2 linked regions of the Haloactinospora alba genome follow. Each later gene encodes a partner of the first gene's protein in a complex. Links are inferred from orthologs where the notes say so. Each region holds a gene or a part of one and is shown in the gene's direction. Other genes may lie near its edges. The genes, in order: pcrA and uvrB.

Evidence for each region.
Region 2: the proteins of pcrA (region 1) and uvrB are in contact, whole or in part, in a crystal structure (PDB 7EGT), measured with the Thermus thermophilus proteins. The link is inferred for Haloactinospora alba from one-to-one orthologs. Residues at the interface, in WP_096412145.1 of Thermus thermophilus: His654, Arg656, Phe657, Gln666, Asp668, Glu669, Lys680, Arg681, Leu682, Ser683, Lys685, Tyr686, Ala687; in WP_096411307.1 of Thermus thermophilus: Glu23, Leu25, Arg26, Asp27, Gly28, Glu29, Arg30, Phe31, Arg55, Glu326, Asp327, Phe328, Glu379, Ser382, Gln383, His398, Gly400, Arg401.

The regions. Positions count from the first base shown.
Region 1 is NZ_VFQC01000001.1:3,215,976-3,223,142, reverse strand. What follows is about bases 1,840-4,874. They hold pcrA (DNA helicase PcrA), read left to right. Parts: upstream 1,840-2,234; coding sequence 2,235-4,514; downstream 4,515-4,874. Other genes in these bases: FHX37_RS14470 (nucleoside hydrolase), read right to left, coding at 1,840-2,101. Also shown: FHX37_RS14480 (response regulator), read left to right, coding at 41-730; FHX37_RS14475 (hypothetical protein), read left to right, coding at 877-1,146; more of FHX37_RS14470, read right to left, coding at 1,169-1,839. UniProt on the Escherichia coli protein: A helicase with DNA-dependent ATPase activity. Unwinds DNA duplexes with 3'-5' polarity. Translocates on single-stranded DNA with 3'-5' polarity. Initiates unwinding more efficiently from a nicked substrate than double-stranded DNA.
Region 2 is NZ_VFQC01000001.1:1,511,500-1,518,580, forward strand. The notes cover bases 1-2,949. They hold uvrB (excinuclease ABC subunit UvrB), read left to right. Parts: upstream 1-396; coding sequence 397-2,502; downstream 2,503-2,949. Also shown: FHX37_RS06835 (GNAT family N-acetyltransferase), read left to right, coding at 3,541-4,530; FHX37_RS06840 (hydroxymethylglutaryl-CoA lyase), read left to right, coding at 4,678-5,592; FHX37_RS06845 (CTP synthase), read left to right, coding at 5,781-7,081. UniProt on the Escherichia coli protein: The UvrABC repair system catalyzes the recognition and processing of DNA lesions. A damage recognition complex composed of 2 UvrA and 2 UvrB subunits scans DNA for abnormalities.

The DNA.
Region 1 (7,167 bases):
CGGCCAATCATTGGTTCGGAGCTCGGTAGCTGTCGCGTCAATGGGTAGAGTCGCGAATGTGGAAGACGACGACAGCACCTTCGCCAGCGGCGCCGCGGTACCGCGCGTCGTCATCGTGGACGACCACCGGCTGTTCCGCAGCGGTGTCCGGGAGGAACTCGGCGACGCGGTCACGATCGTCGGGGAAGCCTGGGACGTGGACACCGCCGTGCGCGTGACCAACGAGCAGCTGCCCGACCTCGTCCTGCTGGACGTGCACCTGCCCGGCGGGGGCGGGGTGGAGGTCCTGCGCCGCGTCCTGCCCGAGCACCCCGAGGTCCGGTTCCTCGCCCTGTCCGTGTCGGACGCCGCCGAGGACGTGATCGGCACCGTGCGCGGCGGCGCCCGGGGCTACGTCACCAAGACCATCTCCGGTCGGGAGCTGGTGGACGCCATCGTCCGGGTCGCGGACGGGGACGCCGTGTTCTCCCCCCGGTTGGCGGGGTTCGTGCTGGACGCGTTCTCCTCCACCGACGCTCCGGCGGTGGATCCCGAACTCGACCGCCTCACCCAGCGGGAACGCGAGGTGCTGCGGTTCATCGCCCGCGGTTACGCCTACAAGGAAGCGGGCCGGGAGCTGTTCATCTCGGTGAAGACCGTGGAGACACACGTGTCCTCGGTACTGCGCAAACTGCAGCTCTCCAACCGGCACGAGCTCAGCCGGTGGGCCAGCGCCCGCAAACTGGTCTGAGCGAGCGCGGGTACCGCCGTTCCGGTGGTGCGAGCCGCGCTCCCTGCCCACCGGTTTTCGTTGTGTACCGGTGACCCCGCGATGTGGGACACACCACCTACCAAGGGGTAAAATCCACGCAAACCGTGGACGATAGGTGGATCACTGTGCCCCACGTCGAACTGAACTCCGTGAGCATGGAACCCGGCCTCGCAGCGTGGCTGGTCGTCGGAACCCTGGTACTGGCCGGCCTGGTCCTGGTCGGCATGGCCGTCCGCTACGCGCTCCACTCCCGACGGACCCTGGCCGGAGCGCACCGCGCCGCCGCCCACCCGTTGCCGGTGACCGGCGGCGCCCGCAGCACGGTCGTGTGCGCCGGGCTCGGAGCGGCCCTGTTGTGTGTCGCCGCCACGATGGTCGCCGGAATCCTCGTCTGAACCGGCTCGGACCGCCGGACGGTCAGCGCAGCGCGTCCAGCATCCGGGTGAGGAAGACGTCCCGGTCCACCTCGGTGGGCAGGGTGACGCTGGGACGCTCGTCGTCCGCCGCCGGTGTGGGGCGCAGGTCGGCGATGGTCAGCGCGCGGGTGTACTCCCCCTGCAGCTCCACTCGGACGGGGACCTCCACCGAGGAGGTCACCAGCCCCGGGTCGAGCAGGACCGCCGCCGCCAGCGGGTCGTGCATGGCGCACTGCCGGACCCCGAACACCTTGCTGTAGTGGCCGACGTAGAACTCCAGGAACGACGACGTGGTCCGGGCTCGCTCGTTGTCTAGCCTCCCCAGCTCGTCCAGCCACGCCTCGTGCGCCGTGGTGCGCATGGTGACGTCCAGCGCCACCAGTGTCATGTCGAAACCCGCGCCGAGGACGACCTCGGCGGCCTCCGGGTCGTTGTACGTGTTGGCCTCGGCCCACGGGGTGATGTTGCCGGGCGCCCGGACCGCTCCGCCCATGACGACCACACGCCGCAGCAGCCGGGGCAGCTCCGGTTCCAGGTTCAGGGCCAGGGCCAGGTTGGTCAGCGGCCCCAGCGCCAGCACGTCGATCTCGCCGGGAGCCGCACGGGCCGAGCGGACCAGCAGTTCCGCCGCCGACTCCCGGACCGGTTCGCCGCTCGGTTCCGGGGTCACCACCTCACCCAGCCCGTTGGCGCCGTGCACGTAGTCCCCCAGCCGGGGAACCTGTACCAGCGGACGGGAGGCGCCGCGCGCGACCGGGACACCGGAGCGGCCGTACAGGTCCAGCAGCCGCAGTGCGTTGTCCGTGGTGACGTCCACACTGTTGTTACCGAACACGGCGCCGATTCCGGCGAACGTCACGTCCGGCCGGGAAGCCAGGTAGGCCAGGGCCAACGCGTCGTCGATGCCCGGATCGCAGTCGACGAAGACCTGCACAGTCCACCCCCATTGTCGTTTTCGTGTACGTGGCTCCACATTACGGTCCGTTGGCGGTACCCGGGCCGCGGCGTGGCGCGGGTACCGCCGGAGCGGGCGACGTGACCCCGCGTTCGGACATAGTGTTGGTGGAGTGTCCTCCCAAGAGTTGCTTCTCGAAGGTCTCAACGCCCCGCAGCGCGAAGCGGTCACGCACTCCGGCAGTCCGCTGCTGATCGTCGCCGGCGCGGGGTCAGGCAAGACGCGTGTCCTCACGCACCGCATCGCCTACCTGCTGGCCGAGCGGGGTGTGCGCGCCGGCGAGGTGCTGGCGATCACCTTCACGAACAAGGCCGCCGCCGAGATGAGGGAGCGGATCACCGACCTCCTCGGCGACCGGGCGGTGCGGGCGATGTGGATGATGACGTTCCACTCCGCGTGCGTGCGTATCCTCCGCCGGGAGGCGGGGCGGCTCGGCTACCCGAGCGGTTTCACCATCTACGACGCCACCGACTCCAAGCGCCTGATGCAGCTCGTCTGCAAGGAGCTGGACCTGGACCCCAAGCGCTTCCCGCCCAAGTCGTTCTCCGCCCAGGTCTCCAACCTCAAGAACGAGCTGGTCGACCAGGACACGTTCACCCAGCGGGCGCAAACCGAGCAGGAGAAGAAGCTCGCCGAGGCCTACACCATCTACCAGCAGCGCCTCTACGAGGCCGGCGCGATGGACTTCGACGACCTGATCATGGTCACGGTCAACCTGCTGGAGATGTTCCCCGAGGTCGCCGAGCACTACCGGCTCCGTTTCCGGCACATCCTCGTGGACGAGTACCAGGACACCAACCACGCCCAGTACGAGCTGGTGCGCCGCCTGGTCGGCACGGACGAGCCCGATGCGCGCGTGCCCGCCTCGGAACTGTGCGTCGTGGGTGACTCGGACCAGTCCATCTACGCCTTCCGCGGGGCGAGTATCCGCAACATCCTGGAGTTCGAGCGGGACTATCCGAACGCGCGCACCATCCTGCTGGAGCAGAACTACCGCTCTACCCAGACCATCCTCAACGCCGCCAACAGCCTCATCAAACGCAACGCGGAGCGGCCGGAGAAGAAACTGTGGTCCTCCCAGGGGGAGGGGCCGGCCATCACCGGCTACGTCGCCGACAACGAGCACGACGAGGCCGCGTTCGTCGTCGGCGAGATCGACCGGTTGACGGACGAGGGGGTGTGCACCCCCGGTGAGACCGCCGTGTTCTACCGGACCAACGCCCAGTCGCGGGTGTTCGAGGACATCTTCATCCGGGCCGGTCTGCCGTACAAGATCGTGGGCGGGGTGCGGTTCTACGAACGCAAGGAGATCCGCGACATCCTCGCCTACCTGCGGGTACTGGCCAACCCGGACGACACGGTGAGCCTGCGCCGCATCCTGAACGTCCCCAAGCGCGGTATCGGGGACCGGGCCGCCGAGGCGGTGGAGCTGTTCGCCGCGCGGGAGCGGGTCTCCTTCGGGCGGGCGCTGCGCCGGGCGGACGAGGCGCCCGGGATCGCGACACGCTCGCTGAAGGCGGTGCGGAACTTCGTGGCACTGCTGGAGGAGCTGGAGGAGCTGCTGGCGACCCACTCCCCGTCCGAGATCGTGGAGGCGGTACTGGAGCGGACCGGTTACCTCTCGGAACTCTCCGAGTCCACCGATCTCCAGGACGAGAGCCGGGTGGAGAACCTGGAGGAGTTCGTGGAGCTCGCCAGGGAATTCGAGAACTCGTTCACCGGTTCCTCCGGCGAGGAGGAGGAAGCCGGCGAGGCGGCGGAGAACACGGAGGGCGGCCAGGAACCCTCCGGCCCCACCCTGTTGGACTTCCTGGAACAGGTCTCCCTGGTCGCCGACACGGACCAGATCCCCGACGACGACGGTGGCGGCGGGGTGGTGACACTGATGACCCTGCACGCGGCCAAGGGGTTGGAGTTCCCGGTGGTGTTCCTCACCGGCATGGAGGACGGCGTCTTCCCGCACCTGCGAACGCTGGGGGAGAGAGCCGAGCTGGAGGAGGAGCGCAGGCTGGCCTACGTGGGAATAACCCGGGCGCAGGAGCGGTTGTATCTCAGTAGGGCCGCGGTCCGCAGCGCGTGGGGGAGCCCGTCCTACAACCCTCCCTCGCGGTTCCTGGAGGAGGTGCCCGGTGACCTCGTCGAGTGGCGCCGGACCGAAACCCCCAACGGGTCCGCGCGGCGGCCCCCGACGACCGCCGCACCCCCGCGCGGCGGCACGGGCAGCGTCCCGGCGTTGTCCGTGGGGGACAAGGTCAACCACGACTCGTTCGGTCTGGGAACCGTGCTACTGGTCGAGGGCACGGCCGACCGGGCCAAGGCGCGTGTGGACTTCGGCGCCGACATCGGGGAGAAGGACTTCCTGGTGAAGTACGCTCCGATCGAGAAACTGTGACCCGAGAGGGCCGCGTGTCCCGGCGAAGTCGGACAAACCGGTGTTTCACTTGGGGTAGAGTGGGGAACACCGGACGGACAGCAGCGGGCGGTGCCCGTTAGCGCGCCGGTTCCCAGCGACATGTGAGTGGCTCGAACAGGGTCAGGGAGCATGTAGGCTTGGGAGGGCGCCCGGCGAGGTTGTTGACACAGCCGCAGTCGGACGTAAGATGGAAGGGTTGCCCCGGAGCCCTGAGCGTTGTGATACGCTGGAAGGCATCGGGGAAACCCGCGAAACTTTAAAAACTTTAAACTCCGTTTTCCCGGAAGAACCCGTTGGGTTTGTGTGGGTTGGACGGTTGTTTCTTGAGAACTCAACAGCGCGTTTGTTTGTCTTGTGCTTCGATAGTTTTGGCCCCTGGCCCACACGTGGTGTGGGCGGGTTTTAGTGAATGGTCATGACCACCCGGTTGGGTGGTTGGCCGGGATCTCGGCCATCTGGGTTTTCCCCTGCACGGTGTGTGGGGGTGTTGGACCTGAATGGAGAGTTTGATCCTGGCTCAGGACGAACGCTGGCGGCGTGCTTAACACATGCAAGTCGAGCGCGCCATCCTGCTTTCGGGTGGGGTGGTGAGCGGCGAACGGGTGAGTAACACGTGAGTAACCTGCCCCTGACTCTGGGATAAGCCGGGGAAACCCGGTCTAATACCGGATATGACCACTGCCCGCATGGGTTGGTGGTGGAAAGGTGTCTTTCTGGTTGGGGATGGGCTCGCGGCCTATCAGCTTGTTGGTGGGGTGAGGGCCTACCAAGGCGATTACGGGTAGCCGGCCTGAGAGGGCGGTCGGCCACACTGGGACTGAGACACGGCCCAGACTCCTACGGGAGGCAGCAGTGGGGAATCTTGCGCAATGGGCGAAAGCCTGACGCAGCGACGCCGCGTGGGGGATGACGGCCTTTGGGTTGTAAACCTCTTTTACCACTGAAGCAGGCCATGCACGTGGTGTGTGGTTGACGGTAGGTGGGGAATAAGGACCGGCTAACTACGTGCCAGCAGCCGCGGTAATACGTAGGGTCCGAGCGTTGTCCGGAATTATTGGGCGTAAAGAGCTCGTAGGCGGCGTGTCGCGTCTGCTGTGAAAGTCCGGGGCTTAACTCCGGTTTGGCAGTGGATACGGGCATGCTTGAGGCAGGTAGGGGAGACTGGAATTCCTGGTGTAGCGGTGAAATGCGCAGATATCAGGAGGAACACCGGTGGCGAAGGCGGGTCTCTGGGCCTGACCTGACGCTGAGGAGCGAAAGCGTGGGTAGCGAACAGGATTAGATACCCTGGTAGTCCATGCTGTAAACGTTGGGCGCTAGGTGTGGGGACTTTCCACGGTTTCCGTGCCGTAGCTAACGCATTAAGCGCCCCGCCTGGGGAGTACGGCCGCAAGGCTAAAACTCAAAGGAATTGACGGGGGCCCGCACAAGCGGCGGAGCATGTTGCTTAATTCGACGCAACGCGAAGAACCTTACCAAGGTTTGACATCGCCGGTAATCCATCAGAGATGGTGGGTCCTTTTGGGGATCGGTGACAGGTGGTGCATGGCTGTCGTCAGCTCGTGTCGTGAGATGTTGGGTTAAGTCCCGCAACGAGCGCAACCCTTGTTCCATGTTGCCAGCACGTGGTGGTGGGGACTCATGGGAGACTGCCGGGGTCAACTCGGAGGAAGGTGGGGACGACGTCAAGTCATCATGCCCCTGATGCCTTGGGCTGCAAACATGCTACAATGGCCGGTACAGTGGGCGTGCGATACCGTGAGGTGGAGCGAATCCCATAAAGCCGGTCTCAGTTCGGATTGGGGTCTGCAACTCGACCCTATGAAGGTGGAGTCGCTAGTAATCGCGGATCAGCAATGCCGCGGTGAATACGTTCCCGGGCCTTGTACACACCGCCCGTCACGTCATGAAAGTCGGCAACACCCGAAACGTGTGGCCCAACCACGGTTGTGGGGGGAGTGCGTGAAGGTGGGGCTGGCGATTGGGACGAAGTCGTAACAAGGTAGCCGTACCGGAAGGTGCGGCTGGATCACCTCCTTTCTAAGGAGCTGGTGCCTGCCCCGTGGTGTTTTTGTTGTTGTTGTTTGGGGTGGGTGGCTCAGTGTTTTGTGGACCCGGCATGGGTGCCGTTGGCGCCCGGTCGGGAAACGGGAGCATGAAGACGAACGAAACCATGTGCCGTGGCCTCTGTTGTGGGGTTGTGGTGGGTGGTTGCGCGCTGTTGGGTGTCTGAGGGAGCAACCGCTGTGTGCGGGGTGCTTCTGGCCACCCCAATGAAGACCGTGCTGGTCTTGGTGGGTGCTGCTGGTTCCTTCTCTGGTGGGAGGGGCTGGTTCTTCTTTCCTTGTTGTGGGAGAGAGGGCTGGTTCTTCTCTGTGTCAGGGAAGTGGGTTGGTGGTGTCTGCTGGGTCTGGTTGTGGTTGTGGTTGGGTGTGTGGCTGGGTGTTTGATTTGTGGATAGTGTGCGCGAGCATCGTGTATCTGTGGTGGCCAAGTAGTAGTGGCATACGGTGGATGCCTTGGTACCAGGCGCCGATGAAGGACGTGGGAGACCGCGATAGTCCATGGGGAGTTGTCAACCAAGCGGTGATCCGTGGGTGTCCGAATGGGGGAACCTAGCCCGAGTTGTGTC
Region 2 (7,081 bases), 1.7 Mb from region 1 along the record:
GCAGCCGTCCTCTGCCGCTCGGTGATCCCGTAGCTACCGTCACTGAGTGCGTTCTTCGAGCTGCGTGGTCTCTGGCTCCGTCGGCGCCCGGGTGCTCGCCCGAGTGGACGGTGTCGACGCGCGTTCGTCCGGCCTCCGGCACCCTCCCGGGGCGCGGTCAGCACCGATGACCGGCCGCCCGCACCACAGCGGTTGCGGCAATGGGGCGAATAACCCTCACTCCCCGAAACTCGAGGACGACGCGTCGCGACGGCAGTTACGGAACCGACGGGAACCGGAAAGGGGAGGCGGGCTCCGCGGCGTCGTTGAACTGGGAATCCTCTGCGGGGAGGGCATGTTGTCGGTGGCGGGTTATAGCGTGAGGGCGACATTCGGATCCGAGGGGGCTGAGGCGACGTGCGACCGGTGAGCGATATCGAACGCAGCATGGCACCGTTCGAGGTGGTCTCGGACATGGTTCCCGCCGGGGACCAGCCCGGGGCGATCGCCGACCTGAGCCGCAGGTTGCAGGCAGGGGAGAACGACACCGTACTGCTGGGCGCCACCGGTACCGGTAAGACCGCCACCGTCGCGTGGCTCGCGGAACAGGTACAACGGCCGTTCCTGGTCATGCAGCCGAACAAGACACTCGCGGCGCAGTTCGCCAACGAGTTGCGGGAGATGCTGCCGAACAACGCGGTCGAGTACTTCGTCTCCTACTACGACTACTACCAGCCGGAAGCCTACGTTCCGCAGACGGACACCTTCATCGAGAAGGACTCCTCGGTCAACGACGAGGTGGAACGGTTGCGGCACTCCGCCACGAACTCGCTGTTGACCAGGCAGGACACGATCGTCGTCTCCTCGGTGTCCTGCATCTACGGTCTAGGGACCCCACAGGAGTACGTCGACCGGATGGCCAAGCTCGAGGTCGGTGCGGAAGTGGACCGGGACGAGTTGCTGCGCAAGCTGGTCGAGATGCAGTATGCCCGCAACGACACCGCTTTCACCCGGGGAACCTTCCGGGTCCGTGGTGACACCGTCGAGATCATCCCGGTCTACGAGGAGCTGGCGATCCGGATCGAGATGTTCGGCGACGAGATCGAGCGGCTGAGTACGCTGCATCCGCTCACCGGCCAACTCCTCGGGGACGAGACCGAGGTTTACCTCTTTCCCGCCTCGCACTACGTGGCCGGTCCCGAGCGGCTGGAGCGCGCCGTCAGCTCCATCGAGGCCGAACTCGCCGGTCGGCTCAGTGAGCTGGAGGGGCAGGGAAAGCTGCTGGAGGCGCAACGGCTCCGGATGCGTACCACCTACGACATCGAGATGCTGCGCCAGATCGGGTCGTGCTCCGGCATCGAGAACTACTCCCGGCACTTCGACGAGCGCGAGCCCGGGAGCGCCCCGAACACGCTGCTGGACTACTTTCCCGAGGACTTCGTCCTGGTCGTGGACGAGTCGCACGTGACGGTTCCCCAGATCGGCGGGATGTACGAGGGGGACGCCTCCCGTAAACGGACCCTGGTCGACCACGGGTTCCGTCTTCCCTCCGCGCTGGACAACCGCCCGCTGAAGTGGGACGAGTTCGCCGAACGGATCGGCCAGACGGTGTACCTCTCGGCCACTCCCGGTCCTTATGAGCTGCAACAGAGCAACGGTGAGGTGGTCGAGCAGGTGATCCGGCCGACAGGCCTGGTTGATCCCGAGGTCGTCGTCAAGCCGACCGAGAACCAGGTTGACGACCTCGTGCACGAGATCCGGGAACGCGCCCAGCGCCAGGAGCGGGTCCTGGTGACGACACTGACCAAGAAACTCGCCGAGGACCTCACCGACTACTTCACCGAGCTGGGGATCCGGGTGCAGTACCTGCACAGTGAAGTGGACACGCTGCGCCGGGTGGAACTGCTGCGGGAACTACGCACCGGGGAGTTCGACGTCCTCGTCGGTATCAACCTGTTGCGGGAGGGCCTGGACCTGCCCGAGGTGTCCCTCGTGTCGATCCTGGATGCGGACAAGGAGGGCTTCCTGCGTTCCGAGACGTCCCTGATCCAGACCATCGGCCGGGCCGCGCGTAACGTCGCGGGACAGGTGCACATGTACGCCGACAACGTGACCACCGCGATGCGTAACGCCATCGACGAGACCGATCGGCGCAGAGCCAAGCAACTCGCCTACAACAGGGAGCACGGCATCGATCCGCAACCGTTGCGGAAGAAGATCGCCGACATCCTCGACTCGCTCGCCCGCGAGGACGCCGACACCGAGGAGCTGATCGGCGCGGCTGCCGGAGGGTCGGGTCAGCAGCAGACGCCCGTTCCAGGGGCCTCGGCGGGCGCTGGAGAGCGCACCGCGGAGTCGGCACCGCGTCCTCGAGCGGAGCTGACGGGGCTGATCGAGCAGCTGAACCAGCAGATGCACCAAGCGGCGGCAGACCTGCAGTTCGAGGTCGCAGCGCGTCTGCGGGACGAGATCTCCGAGCTCAAGCGTGAGTTGCGTGGCATGGACGAGGCGGGGATCAGCTAGTCGGTCCTCTCCCGCGGAGAGCTGACGGCCGCGGGTTGGTGTCCTGCCTGACCGGAAACCGCGCCACCCACCGGACACGTGTGTCCCCAGGAGAAACGGTTTTTGTCTTGTGGCAAACCAACCGACTGCGTGTTCCCGGGCCTGTCACCTCGCACCTCTCATCACGTATTCGCGTGCCAGAAGCCCGGCCCAATGGGCGATCGCGGACTTGGCATCCGCTACGGTGGTCGAATCCGGGATGGTCGTGTTCGGGGAATCCCAGGGTGACGGCCGGAGAATAAGAGCGGAATTTTTATCGGTCTGTCGCGTATGCACGTGCAGAACGCGCTACGGTCGTTGTGTTCGTACTACGACGCTACGTCATCGTCTTTGGCTCAGGGCCGCCCCGCTGGGCCGTGGTACGGCTGACGGAGCGCGTGCTCAGGGAGGCTGAGGTAACGGCTGGCTCCGCTGGAAGGCGAGGTCGCCACCCCAACGGGAGCAGGACCGCCGCTACCGGCACCAGCCGCCACGACGAAGGGAGGTGACCCGGTGGCCACGTTCCACACGGGCCAGCAGACCCACCGGGCCGTGCTCGGCGGGCGCGGGAGCCCCCGATACCCCCAGCGGGCGCCGTGGTGGGGCTCGGACGTACGACCGCCCGTCCCGACCTCCTCAGGCGGGTGCGCCACGGACAACCGTCCCCGCAGTCACCCTTCCCCGCCGACGGACGCGCCTGCGACGGGCACCATCCACACCCGGTCCGACACCTGCTGGTTTCCCTGGCTGCGTCCGCCCCGGACAACCGCGCTCCTCGGGGCTCGGCCCGGGCGTCCGGGCCGGGGGTGGTGCCCCTAGGGAGGGAACGGGAGCCACGCCGGCCGGGTCGCGGTGCGGACCGCGGTCAGTTCCACCGTCACCACCGCTCACGGCACGGTCCAGGGCATTGGCCACCGCCACGTTCGCCTGCTGCAGCGGGTGGATGGTTATACCTGCACGAGGAAGGAGGACGGCGCTTCCTCTCCCGCCCGAGGGCGGGGGTTCCGCGCCAATCATTCGATGAGTGGGTACGATGCCCAAGTGCGGCACGAGGACCTTCCCGAGGGTGTCGAATTCGACCGGTTGGTGCGTTCGGTGGCGCAGCGATGGTCCGCGGTCGATCCGCTGCTTCCCCAGCCAGCGTCGCATGGCAGCTCTCATCCACTGCTGACGGTGAGCGACGAGTACGGTCGACCGGTTGCTACCGGGACGATGCGGTACACGTGGTACCAGCCAGGTGACGTGGGACGTACGTGGGGGATGCCCGACCAGCACTGGCTGACCCCGCTGGTGGGTGGCCCGGAGCCGGGCCGGGCTCTGGACTCCCTGCTCGGGAGCTGGCGCGAACAGCTGGAGGCGCTTCCCGGCGGTACCGGCCAGGAGTCCGCTGCCCAGCTCACATGGCCCGCTCGCGACATCTGTGGCATCAACCCGTTACAGCGGCACGGTCTCCAGCCTTACAGCTCCCTCGTCGCGCGGCGCAGCCGCCGTGGAGTACCGCCTGTACTGCCGCCCCGGGACGTCACCATCCGGTTGGCGGACACCTCGGACCTCGATCCAGTGGTTCGCCTGCTCATGGAGGAACACCGTTACGAGGAGCATTTCGGTGGTGTCTTCATTCAGGCCGAAACGGCGGAGCAGACGAGGCGGGTCGTGCGTCGGGCCCTGGACCGCTCACCGTCCTGGATATGGCTGGCGGAACGGGGCGGTCGCCTGGTGGGGCTCATCTGGGTCTCACCGCCGGAGCGTGCGCGATGGGCCGCACCCCTGGTCGACCCCGCTCCGGTGGCCTATATCGGTTATGGCGTGGTCGCTGCTGAGGAGCGCGGCCGCGGGATCGGTACCGCCCTGGTGAGCCAGGCACACCAGGCGCTGGACGCCCACGGGATCGCGGTGACCCTGGCCAACCACGCCGTCACCAACCCGCTTTCCGGCCCGTTCTGGCACCGGATGGGGTACCGGCCCCTCTGGACAACCTGGGAGGTTCGTCCCGCCCTGGCGCTGCGGTGAGGTCGGACGCGCTGTTCGTCCCGTAAGGGGCAGCGGTCCCCCCCGGAGGAGTCCGCAGCGGAGTACCGCGGGGCGGGCGATTAGGGTGACAGCGGGTCCGCCGTTGGGTGGTGCGGACCGGAGCCGACGCGCGAAGGACGGAACGGGGTGGACGCCGTGGTAAGGGAACGTGCGGACGTGGACATCGTCGAGGTCGGTCCGCGGGATGGGCTGCAGAACGAGGACACGCTGCTGAGCGTGGCGCAGAAGGTGGAGCTCATCGAGCGTGCTGTGGCCGCGGGAGCGCGCAGGATCGAAGCGGTGAGTTTCGTCAACCCCCGCCTGGTTCCCCAGATGGCGGGGGCCGAGGAGGTCATGGCCGGTGTGCCTCGCGACGTGGGCGCCTCCTACATCGGTCTGGTACTCAACCGGAAGGGGCTGGAGCGGGCGTTGGCCGCGGGAGTGGACGAGATCAACGTCGTGATTCCGGCCAGCGACGAGTTCTGCCAGCGTAACCAGGGGTGCTCCGTTGCGGACATGCTGTCCGTCTACGAGGGGATCGCCGCGGACACGGTGGGGACGGGCATTACCGTCAGCGTGACCGTCTCGACCGCGTTCGGCTGCCCGTTCGAGGGGGACATCCCGCCCGAACGGGTGGTTGACATCGCCCGTCGAGCGGCGGAGGCGGGGGCCGATGAGATCGCCTTGGCGGACACCATCGGTGTCGGTGTTCCCCGTCAGGTCGCAGACCTGGTGCCCAGGGTGCGTTCCGTAGCGCCAGCCGCCACCCTACGGTGCCATTTCCACAACACGCGTAACACTGGTTACGCCAACGCACTCGCCGCCCACGAGTACGGCGTCACCGTACTCGACGCCAGTGTGGGGGGGTTCGGCGGCTGCCCGTTCGCTCCCGCGGCCACGGGGAACATCGCCACCGAGGACCTGGCGTACATGCTGCGTCGCAGCGGAGCCCGCACCGGGGCCGATGTTGGGGAACTCGCCCGTACCGGGGAATGGTTGGGAGCGGCGCTGGGTATGCAGCCGCCGGCGTTGTTGGGCCGGGCGGGGGACTTTCCCACCTGATCACCTTTCCGGTGGGCGCAGGCGTACCTGTCCGGAAAAACCACGAACACCCCCTGGGCAGTGTTATCCTGGTGGCCCGTGGCGTCCGAGGTAGCGGCCGGATGCGGCAGCGCTCCGCCGCCGGACACCGCACGGCCGTCCAAACCGTAGTGGGCGAGCCGTAGCCATTCGACCACGGGAGCAGCACTTTGGCATCCGCCGCGAGCACCAAGCATCTCTTCGTTACTGGCGGCGTCGTCTCCAGTCTCGGTAAAGGTCTGACCGCCTCCAGTCTCGGGCGGTTGCTGAAATCACGGGGTCTGAGCGTGACCATGCAGAAACTCGACCCTTACCTCAACGTCGATCCCGGGACGATGAACCCCTTCCAGCACGGTGAAGTGTTCATCACTGAGGACGGGGCCGAAACGGACCTGGACATCGGCCACTACGAACGGTTCTTGGACACCGAGCTCTCGGCTTCGGCCAACGTCACCACCGGCCAGATCTACTCCAGCGTCATAGCCAAGGAGCGCCAGGGCGCTTACTTGGGGGATACCGTTCAGGTCATCCCGCACATCACCAACGAGATCAAGTCGCGTATCTACGCGATGGAAACGGCCGACGTCGATGTCGTCATCACCGAGATCGGCGGCACCGTGGGTGACATCGAGTCGCAACCGTTCCTCGAGGCGGTGCGCCAGATCCGTCACGAGATCGGCAGGGACAACTGCTTTTTCCTGCACGTCTCCCTGCTGCCGTTCCTCGGTCCCTCCGGGGAGCTCAAGACGAAGCCCACCCAACACTCCGTCGCCGCTCTGCGCAGTATCGGCATCCAACCGGACGCGATCGTGTGCCGGACCGACCGGGTCATCTCGCAGAGCATGAAGGACAAGATCAGCCTGATGTGCGATGTGGAGGAAGCCGGCGTGGTGTCGATGCCGGATGCTCCCTCCATCTACGACATCCCCAAGATGGTGCACCGTGAGGGACTGGACGCGTTCGTCGTCCGGCGACTGGGGATGGCCTTCCGGGACGTGGACTGGTCCGAGTGGGACGGGCTGCTCCGCCGGGTCCACCAGCCGGAACACGAGGTCACGATCGCTTTGGTCGGGAAGTACGTGGACCTGCCCGACGCCTACCTGTCGGTCTCCGAAGCACTGCGCGCGGGCGGTTTCGAGAGGTCCGCCCGTATCAACATCCGGTGGGTGGCGAGTGACGACTGCGCGACGGAGGCGAGCGCTGCGCGTGAGCTCTCCGGCGCCGACGGCGTCCTCATACCCGGTGGCTTCGGTGTGCGCGGTATCGAGGGCAAACTCGGTGCGATCCGGTTCGCTCGGGAGAACCGGATCCCGCTGCTGGGAATCTGCCTGGGACTGCAGTGCGCGGTGATCGAGTACGCTCGCCACGTTGTCGGGTTGGCTGACGCCAACAGCGCGGAGTTCGACGACAAGGCACACGATCAGGTCATCGCGACCATGGCGGACCAGATGGATGTCATGTCCGGCGACCG